One region of the Agrobacterium sp. 22-223-1 genome, then DNA from elsewhere that is predicted to be linked to it. Evidence: predicted binding sites of a transcription regulator. Region 1 holds the regulator's gene; the other holds the start of a gene.
What was found. Region 1 encodes LexA, which represses DNA repair genes until DNA is damaged. Its sites were predicted from a motif close to TGTTCNNNNTGTGTTCNG; they were not measured.
Positions count from the first base shown of each region.

Region 1 (5,064 bases):
ATGACCATGGATATTTTCAAGGCGCTGGATGCGGCGACGGTTCAGATCGCGTTTGGCGAACTCTACATCGCGCTTCAGCAGGGCGTGGTGGACGGGCAGGAAAATCCGCTGGTGAATATCGAAAGCTCCAAGCTTTACGAGGTCAACAAACATATCAGCCTCACCGCCCATAAATGGGAATCCACCCCGTTCCTGATGTCCAAATTCGCCGAAGGGCGGTTGGGCAAGGATTTCGAGGCGGTAAAGGCGGCTGCGAAGGAGGCAGGCGCGCTTCAGCGCAAACTCTCAGCGGAAAAGGCAAGCGCGTCTCTGGCCGCCTTCAAGGCCAATGCCGCCATCGAGGTGGTGGAAGACATCGACCACGCCGCTTTCGCGAAAGCGACCGCGCAGGTGCTGGAGACATGGAAGCAGAAGCCCTTCGGCGATTTCGTCGCCGAGCTGGAAAAGGCTGCCAAGGGCTGACGATCAGGATGCCGGGCCGGTTCATGCCGCCCGGCCTCGCCTTCATGTCCACTGACAGGATCGGCGGGAGCCTCGCTCACGCCGACATTCATACGGTTTCAGTTTTCAGGAGATGCGCCAATGCTCGAAGGAGCCTTGTCCGCCGCCAATCGCGTTGACAGTTTCATCGCCATCCTCTGCCGCATCATCATCGTGGCAACCGGCATTCTGCTCACGGTCATTATGACCGCAAACGTCATCGTCCGCTATCTATCGACATCCGGCGGGCTGGATTTTGCGGAAGAACTGCCGACCATGCTGTTTCCATGGTTCATCGTCGCCGGCATTACCCTTGCCGCGCAGAGCGGCGCGCATATGGCGGTGGAATGGATTTATGACAAGTTCGACGAACGCGGCAAGGTGGCGGTTCTGCTGTTCGCCAATCTCGTGACGGTCGCAAGTTTCGTCATTCTCGCGCAGCAGGCGCTTGTCGTCGCCGAGATCGCCGGCGCGGAAATCAGCCCTGTGCTGCAGCTGCCCAACAGCATCGGATATTATTCCATCGCCTTCGGCGCGGCATTGGTCTCGGTCACGACCGCAACCGCGAGCCTGCGCATTCTCTCCGGCGGCTGGCATGCCCGCCCGCACGGTGCAACCGAGGAGATGCCGCTATGACCATCGTGATGATCATTGCATTTTGTATCCTCATGATGATTGCGGTTCCGGTCGGCTATGCGCTGATCATCTCTGCCGGCGTCGCCGTGCTGTGGAACGGTTATGTGCCGCTTTCGATCGTGGCGCAGCAGGTTTACGACCAGACGCAATCTTTCCCGATGCTGGCGCTGCCGTTCTTCATGCTCGCGGGAACGCTAATGCTCGGCGGCAAACTCGGAACCCAGCTTCTCGAACTCGCCTCCAAGGCCATGCAGCGCTGGCGCGGCGGCCCGCTTTCCACCACCGTCATTTCGTCGGTCGTGTTCGGCGGCGTTTCCGGCTCGGCGGTCGCCAATGCGAGCGCACTCGGCTCGGTGCTCATTCCATGGCAAAAGCGCCAGGGCTACCCCGCTCCCCTTTGTGCGGCCAACAATGCCACCTCGGCTGTCATCGACGTGCTCATTCCGCCGTCGATCCCGATGATCCTCTATTCGCTGGTCAGCGGCGTCAGCATCGCCAATCTGTTCATCGCCGGCATTCTGCCGGGCCTGCTCATGGCCGTCGGTTTCATCTTCGTCTGCTGGGCCATTGCCGTGCGGCGGGGCTATGCGGTGCGTGACGAACGCATCCGCAAGCGCGATCTGGCACTACTTGCATTCCGCAGCCTGCCGGCGATCCTTCTGCCGATCCTGATCATCCTCGGCCTGCGCTTCGGCTTTGCAACGCCGACCGAAGTGGCCGTTCTTTCCGTCGTTTATTCGCTCGTGCTCAGCATCTTCTTCTATCGCGATCTGACATGGAAGCGTTTCTGCGACAATTTCGTCGAGGCCGGCTCCGCAACCGGCGTCGTCATGCTCGTCATCATGGGCAGCGCGGCGGTGGGCTGGGTGCTTACCTTCGATCAGGCGCCCCAGCATTTCGCCACCTGGGTCGCGGAGAATATCTCCAACCCGATCCTGATTATTCTCATGATGAATATCCTGATGCTGATCATCGGCATGCCGCTCGATCTGCCGCCGTCGATCCTGCTGCTCGGACCGATCTTCGTGCCGCTTGCGGATATGATCGGGCTCGACCGGGTGCAGCTCGGCATGATGATGGTGATCAATCTCGGTATCGGGCTCTATACGCCACCGATCGGCACCACGCTCTTCATCTCGTCCTCCATAGCCAGAGCGCCGCTCGGCGCAACGACGAGGGAATTGTGGCCGTTCTTCACCATGGCGATGCTGCTCCTTATCGCGGTCAGCTTCATTCCTGCGCTCACGATCTACTGACGTTCGGCGCGTAGCAAATCGGCAGCCAGAAACCACCGGCCGGGTCTCCCCGGTCGGTGGTTTCTGGTATTCAAGATGCGGCATACATCGTTAAATCTGCTTTGTTCATGGTTTCGACGATCAAATCACGATCTGCGATGCACCCTTCACGAAATTTTAGGGGATTGCGGAACACATATGGAACATATAGTGTTCGTTCTGTATTTGTTTCGCGACTTCAACGACGATTCTCAAGGGTGTTTTCCTCATGCTCACGCGCAAACAGCAGGAATTGCTTCTCTTCATTCATGAAAGAATGAAAGAGTCCGGCGTGCCGCCCTCCTTCGATGAAATGAAGGACGCACTCGATCTTGCCTCCAAATCCGGCATCCACAGGCTGATCACCGCACTCGAAGAGCGCGGCTTCATTCGCCGGCTACCTAACAGGGCGCGGGCGCTGGAAGTGATCAAATTGCCTGAGGCCTATGCTCCGGGTGCAAGGCCGCAGCGCGGTTTCTCGCCGAGCGTCATCGAAGGCAGCCTCGGCAAGCCGAAGACGCCGGAACCGGCCCCTGCCCCCAAGGCGCCGGCCAATGATCTCGGTGGCGCGGTCACCGTGCCGGTCATGGGCCGCATCGCCGCCGGTGTGCCGATTTCCGCCATCCAGAACAACACCCATGATGTGGCCGTGCCGGTCGACATGCTCGGTTCGGGCGAACATTACGCTCTTGAGGTCAAGGGCGACTCGATGATCGAGGCCGGCATTTTTGATGGCGATACCGTCATCATTCGCAACGGCAATACGGCCAATCCGGGCGATATCGTCGTAGCACTGGTGGATGATGAAGAAGCGACCCTGAAGCGTTTCCGCCGCAAGGGAGCCTCCATCGCTCTGGAAGCGGCCAATCCCGCCTATGAGACCCGCATTTTCGGACCGGACCGGGTGAAAATCCAGGGCAAGCTGGTTGGACTGATCCGCCGTTACCATTAATTGGCAACCCGCCTTTTTTCGCTAGGGGCGTCATCGAGAAGATGGCGCTCACTTTGAGGCATCTTGGCTTGTTCCCTGGAACAATGCGGCCCTGCGGAAGTAAAGAGAGGGGGTGTTTCGCCTCATCTCCGGGCGGTGACTTGGATATGCCTCCTTCTCCCTGCCCTCACCTTCCCATTCATCAACGCGGCTTATGGGAGCCATGGATTATTTGCAATATTCCAAGGCCCCTCCGCCGGTATAGAAATGCGCGTCATATCGGGGAAACACGTCATGTACGATCTTTATATCGCCAACAAGAACTATTCCTCATGGTCGCTGCGGCCCTGGGTATTGATGCGCACGCTCGGCATCGCCTTCGATGAAAAACTCGTTCCCTTCGGCGAAGGCGTTTCCTTCTCCACCTTCTCGCCGACCGGCAAGGTGCCCTGCCTTGTCGATGAGGGCGTGACGGTTTGGGAATCGCTGTCGATCGCCGAATATCTGGCGGAAAGACATCAGGGCGTCTGGGCGAGCGACAAGCAGGCAAGGGCCTGGTCACGGTCGGCGGCGAGCGAAATGCATGCGGGCTTTTCCTCGCTGCGCAATCTCTACCCCATGTCGGTCGGCATTCGCGTAAGACCGAAGGGTGGCGATGCCGGGCTTGCGGCCGATATAAAGCGCATCGATACGCTGTGGAGCGAAGGCCTCGCGAAATTCGGCGGGCCTTTTCTTGCCGGCCAGAAATTTACGGCGGTCGATGCCTTCTTCTGCCCGGTGGCATTTCGTTTCCAGACTTATGGCGCGGAACTTTCGCCCGCGGCGAAAGCCTATTGCGACCGGCTGCTCACCCTTCCCGCCATGCGCGAATGGTACGAGGCCGGGCTTAAGGAAGTCTGGCGCGACGCGGCGCATGAAGAGGAAATTAGCGGGATCGGCGAATTGACCGCGGATCTGCGCATCAAGGCCTGACGGTCCATGCTGGCGGCGCTCTATTGCGATGCCGCCAGCAACCGCATGACGGCATCGGGCACGTCGCGATCGAAACGGCCGCTTTTCCAGTCGTAATAGCGATGTTCGCTCCAAGGCCTGTCCATTCCGGCGATTGCGGCGCGCAGCCTGCCGACCACCCCTGTCTGCTCGCTGCGGGCGAAGTCCATTTCCAGCGAACCGATCCGCCGCAGGATATCGCGGTTCAGCAGAAGTGCGCCCGAACGGCATTGGGAAAAGGACGTTCTGCGGGAGACGATAACGATATCGGCAATATCGCAAGCCTTTCCAGCAAAGCGGCCATCTTCCAGAACGATGATCCATTCGCCGCTTCCCGCGCGCGCAACGCACCATATGCCTTTGCTGCAGGTGAAAACACCGGGCTCGGCGTCTCTCAGGGCCGCTGTCATCTGCCGTGCAACTGCACTCATCTCTTGCGGATCAAGCTTCGCCTTCGAGGTCAAAGCCACGGTTTTTGCCGTGGCCTCGGTCTTTAGAAAGACCGGCGGCACAGGCTGTTCCGGCAAAAGCAGCGCCCTTTGCCACTGACCATAAACGAAACCCTGCGGCTGAGCCTTCGTTGTGTAGGCTTTGCCGTCCTCCAGTAATGCCACCAGCTCGCCATCCTCGTGAACAAGCAAATCGGGCGGATCGCGATAGGCCGTGGCGGACGACAGGCCGAAGGCGAGGAACAGAATCGGCATCCCCAGAAGCGCAAGCCGGCTGCGCAGCAATGTCAGCAGCAGAAAACCA
Region 1 covers NZ_JBNWCN010000001.1:1,379,387-1,384,450, reverse strand. The annotation lists gene ACQZ60_RS06865 (TRAP transporter substrate-binding protein) at 1-462, shown strand, start outside; gene ACQZ60_RS06860 (TRAP transporter small permease) at 583-1,116, shown strand; gene ACQZ60_RS06855 (TRAP transporter large permease subunit) at 1,113-2,372, shown strand; gene lexA (transcriptional repressor LexA) at 2,620-3,342, shown strand; gene ACQZ60_RS06845 (glutathione S-transferase family protein) at 3,616-4,293, shown strand; gene ACQZ60_RS06840 (ComEC/Rec2 family competence protein) at 4,314-5,064, opposite strand, start outside.

Region 2 (5,064 bases), on a different contig from region 1:
AAGACGCATCTGGTCGTTGGGCCGTCTTCGGAGGCTAAGCGCCATATAGGCCCGGTCCGCAAAGGCTGTCTTCAGCCGGCGCAGGCGAAGCGCGCAGAGATCGTCTGCCAGATCGGCGAGCAGCACCACGATCAGGCCTTCGCCATAGGTAACGAGGTCATCCCATGTCAGCCGGCATTTGCCCTTGCCCCCCCTTTTCTTGCCAACGGAAAGCAGCCGGCAAAGCCGGCCATAAGCCGCGCGATCCATGGGATAGGCAAGCACGGAGATATCATCATCCAGATCGAGCCGGCAGCCGATGACGAGGCGGATGCCATGATTATTGGCGGCTTCGTAAGCGCGGGGAATGCCCGCAAGGCTGTTGCGATCCACGATGCCCAGCGTCTCGATGCCAAGATTTTTGGCCTGTTCGAACAGCTCCTCACAGGAGCTTGCACCGCGCAGGAAGGAGAAATGCGTGGTCACCTGAAGTTCGGCATAAAGCGGCGTATTCATGCGAAAACCCCGTGGATGAACCAGCCCTGCGAGCCGGTCTCGGCATGTTCGCCGTCACCGGAACGGAAAATCCAGAAGCGCTCGCCGCTTTCATTTTCCACCGTGAAATAATCGCGCACAGCGGCCTTTTCCCGGTCGCGTTTCCACCATTCGCCGAACACCCGCTCCGGCCCATCGGCGCGGCGCACATTGTGGCGAATGCCCTTCCAGAGGAAATAACGCGGCGGATGGTCCGGCAGCAGCGCCAGCGTCTCGATGGCTTCCGGCCTTGCAAAAAGCCTGACCGGACGCGGCCAGTGACCGGGCCAGCCGAGCGTATCCTCAGGCGCAAGCGCCGCAACGGGGGCAACGGAGCGCTCCGGCACATCGCTCGCCACCGCCGCATAACGATAGACCCTGTGACCGCGGTTGAGGATAACATCGACCGTATCGGCGATGTCCACGCGTCCCTCCTCCAGAAGCGAGGAACGGGCCTGCGCGGCGACAAGCGGCTCGGCATGGGTGGCGGTCAGCACCATCATCTCGATGCCGAAACCGGGATCGATGGTGTCGATACGGTCGGTCAGAAGCCGGACAAGCTGCTTGACATCGCGCACCGGTCTGGAGGTGCCGGCCCGCACCGCCTGCAGGCCGCTATCCACCCGGTGCAGCACCAGATCGACACGGCGGGCGCCGAGGCCGCGCTTTTCCAGTGCGACACAAAGCTCCGCAACCAGCTTTTGCGTGTAACGGGCAATCGTTTCCGCCGCCGCAATCGGCTCGGGAAAGGCGCGGCGCACCTCCACCAGCTCGGCCACGCGCACCGGTTCTATGGGTTCGCCGATCTCTCCGAAAGCCTGGGAAAGACGGCGCACGAGCTCGGGGCCGAAACGCAGGGTCAGCGGCGCGCGCGGGGCTTCGGCAAGCTCGCCGATGCTGCGGAAACCGAGCACCTTCAGCCCGGAAACGATACGCTCTTCCAGCCTGAGCGCAGAAAGCGGCAAGCCGCTGATCGCCACCCGCTGCCCGCCCGGCGGCACGATGCCGATCTCCTCGCGGCCAAAGCGCGCCAGCGCATGGGCAGCCCCCCAGCTATCGGCAATGGCGGCGCGGGCGGCAAAACCGGCGGCATGCAGGCGGTTGACCATGCCGCTCAGCATCAGCGCCTCATTGCCATGCAGATGGTCCGCACCCGCTGTGTCCAGCACCAGCCCGTCCGGCGGGTCGGCGGCGACAATGGGGGCATAGATGCGCAGGAAATGAAAGGCCAGCTGCTGCAGCGCGCGGGCATCACCAGCCGTATCCATATCTTCCACGATAAGGCCCGGCACCAGCGCCTGCGCCTTGCTGACCGGCGTGCTGGGCCGGATGCCGGCCGCCTTTGCCGCCTTGTCGAGCGCCAGCACCAGCCGGCGGCTGCCCTGGCGGCCGATCATGACCAGCGGCTTTTCAACCGGCGGCGCGTCCTTGCCCGAAAGACGCCGGAAACGATCCGTCGGCCATGTCGGCAGGTAGAGCGAGACGACCCTTTGCATCACAGGCTTCCACTTCAAATTCGGCACTTTCGCCGCCACGACATCGCAAAAGTTCCAGAAACCAGCGCGGTCTGCCCACCCCCGGCACCGGCAAGGGGGATGAGGGCCGGACGGAGATGCGCCAGCGGGTCACCGCCGCCGTCGGCTCTCCGAACAGCGCCGCATCGGCCGCACGCCGGAAACGGCGGATGGCAACGCCTGTAACACCGGAGGTTTCCGCCGCCAGTTGCAGCCGCCGCGAGGCGTTCATCGGCAGTTTTGCCACTTCGCCCATCACCGCGCCGAAGCCGTTGCAGCGCAAACCCTCCTCGAAACAGTCGAGCACACCTTTCTCATCACGGCATTCAACGATGATGACCCGGTTCTGCGACAGGCCCGCCTGCGTCAGCCCCGGCATGAACAGATCCCGGCGGGTGACACACCATAAAACCTTGCCGGAAAGCCGTGCTGCCACACCGGCCGCAAAAAGGGCGGCCGCCGCGCCATCGGCAGCGCCATTGCCGCCGCCGCTCACCTCATGCAGACAACCGAGCTTCAGCCCGCCTCCCGGCAGGTGGTGGTCGATGGCATCCACGCCGAAAGGCAAGGTCTCGTGCAGGCGCGGAGCGCCGTTACCGATCCTTTCCAGCCTTTCACGCAGCTCTTCCACAACGAGCAACTGATCCGCGCGCTTTTGCATGGCATGACAGGTTTCAATTCCGGATTTTCAATTCTATTGTTCCTGTTTTGTTCTTATTTCAGCAAAGAGTCAAGCAATGCAGTGCCGCTCTTCAACAGTTTGCACGGGAAGAGCGGGATTATGGCCTTGCGGCCATACGTGCCGCCGCTAAAACGGAATTGTCCGGCCGGCCGTCTGTTTTCGCATGAAGACGACCGAGGCAGGACCTCAAGGTTTTTGGAGGAAAGCCGCCCATGATCGCCAGCATTCTGATTGCCGTGGTTGCGGCCATCCACATCTACATCGTCATTCTGGAAATGCTGCTGTGGGAAAAGCCCGCTGGCCGCAAAGCCTTCGGCCTTTCTGCGGATTTTGCCCGGCAGACAAAAGTGCTGGCCGCCAATCAGGGCCTTTATAACGGGTTTCTGGCGGCGGGGCTGATCTATGGGCTGATGCAGGGCGATGAAGGGCTGAGTTTCAAGGTGTTCTTCCTCGCCTGCGTTCTGGTGGCCGGTATTTTCGGCGCCATGACAGCCAATATGAAGATCCTGTTCATTCAGGCATTGCCGGCATTGTTCGCGCTCGGCTTCCTCTGGATCGGAGTATGAACCGATGAGCGCATGGAACGACACGTCCGCAAGAGACGCTCTCAACCGCATATTCATGGCCGCCGTCGCGAGCGCCGATCCCGCAAAGGTGCTGCAACACCATCTTCCTTCCCCGCCCAAGGGCAGATGTGTGGTGGTGGGCGCTGGCAAGGCTTCGGCCGCCATGGCCGCCGCGCTTGAAGCGGCATGGCCGCATGTCGATCTCTCCGGTGTGGTGGTGACACGTTACGGCCATGCCGCCCCGACCACACGCATCGAGATCATCGAGGCCTCGCACCCCGTGCCCGACGATAAAAGCGCGGAAGCGGCAAAACGCATTCTTGCCGCCGTTGAGGGGCTGACGGCGGACGACATGGTGATCGCGCTGATTTCCGGCGGCGGTTCGGCGCTGATGGTGGCGCCTGCCGAAGGCATGACGCTTGCCGACAAGATGGCCGTCAATCGTGCCCTTTTGGCCAGCGGTGCGACGATTTCCGAAATGAACGCGGTGCGCAAACATCTCTCCCGCATCAAGGGCGGACGGCTGGCGCTGGCCGCCAAGCCGGCCAAGGTTGTTTCTCTGCTGATTTCGGATGTGCCGGGTGACGATCCGTCCGAAATCGCCTCCGGCCCGACGGTTGCAGATCCGAGCGATATTGAAACCGTGCGGGAAATCGTCTCCCGTTATGCGCTCGATCTTCCCGAAACGGTGCGCAGGGTGCTGGAAAAGGGTGAGGAAACACCGAAAGCGGGCGATATTGAAGAGGATATCCGGCTGATCGCAGCCCCCTCGCTCGCCCTGCAGGCAGCGGCGGATGAGGCCGTAAAGCTCGGGCTTACGCCGCTTATCCTCGGGGATTCGCTGGAGGGCGAGTCAAAAGATGTCGGCGCTGTCATGGCCGGTATCGCTCTTTCCGCCAGCCGCAAGGGCCTGCCGGTCAAGGGCCCGGCCGTACTGCTTTCCGGCGGCGAAACCACAGTGACGATCGGCAAGGGGCCGGCCGGCAAGGGCGGCCGCAACACGGAATTCCTGCTGAGCCTTGCGCTGACGCTCAAAGGTGCGGAAGGCATCTGGGCCATTGCCGGCGATAGCGACGGCATAGACGGCGTGGAGGATGCGGCGGGTGCGGTGGTGACACCGGACACGCTTGCCCGCATGCGCAAAGCCGGTGTCGATCCGCGTCAGTCGCTCATGAGCCACGACAGCTACACCGCTTTCAAGGCAGCAGGAGACCTTGTCGTGACGGGGCCGACGCTGACGAATGTGAATGATATCCGCGCGATCTTGATCGGATGATAGCGGAGAAGTTAGCAGCGATTACGGGCTTTCCCGCGCGTGGATCGCGGAGGGAAGACGTTTTGACTATGCCCTCGGACAGGAGTAATCTGGCAGGATATCCTTTGGAGCCTCAGCCATGCGTCCTGGAGTGCTCATACTTGGCCTGATCATGGCCCTTATTCCGACTTTGGCGGATGCCCACAATTGCAAATGCCGAAATCGCGGCGTCATGTTCCAGCTCGGCCAGACATCCTGCCTGAAGGTCGATGGCGGCTCTTATCTCGCGCGCTGCGAGATGAAGCTCAACGTTTCGTCCTGGACCAAGCTTCAGGACGGTTGCCCCATAACGGAAAGGGTGCAGACGCAGACGACACGCGTTAATTGATAACGTCGTCAGATGGGGCAGACCAAGCTCCACATCCCGGCCACCCTACAGCCGTCAACTTCTGCCGTTAACCGATAGTCCTGAGCCCAAAGAGCTGCGCGATGACGCAAGCGCGCGCCGCTTGTTTCTTCTCCCCGTCGGGGAGA
Region 2 covers NZ_JBNWCN010000004.1:66,401-71,464, forward strand. The annotation lists gene ACQZ60_RS17875 (error-prone DNA polymerase) at 1-495, opposite strand, end outside; gene ACQZ60_RS17880 (Y-family DNA polymerase) at 492-2,009, opposite strand; gene ACQZ60_RS17885 (ImuA family protein) at 1,924-2,688, opposite strand; gene ACQZ60_RS17890 (DUF1304 domain-containing protein) at 2,922-3,275, shown strand; gene ACQZ60_RS17895 (glycerate kinase type-2 family protein) at 3,280-4,551, shown strand; gene ACQZ60_RS17900 (hypothetical protein) at 4,670-4,918, shown strand.
Region 2: ACQZ60_RS17885 (ImuA family protein) is a predicted target of LexA. The motif match lies at 2,726-2,743, and genes of this name have one in related genera.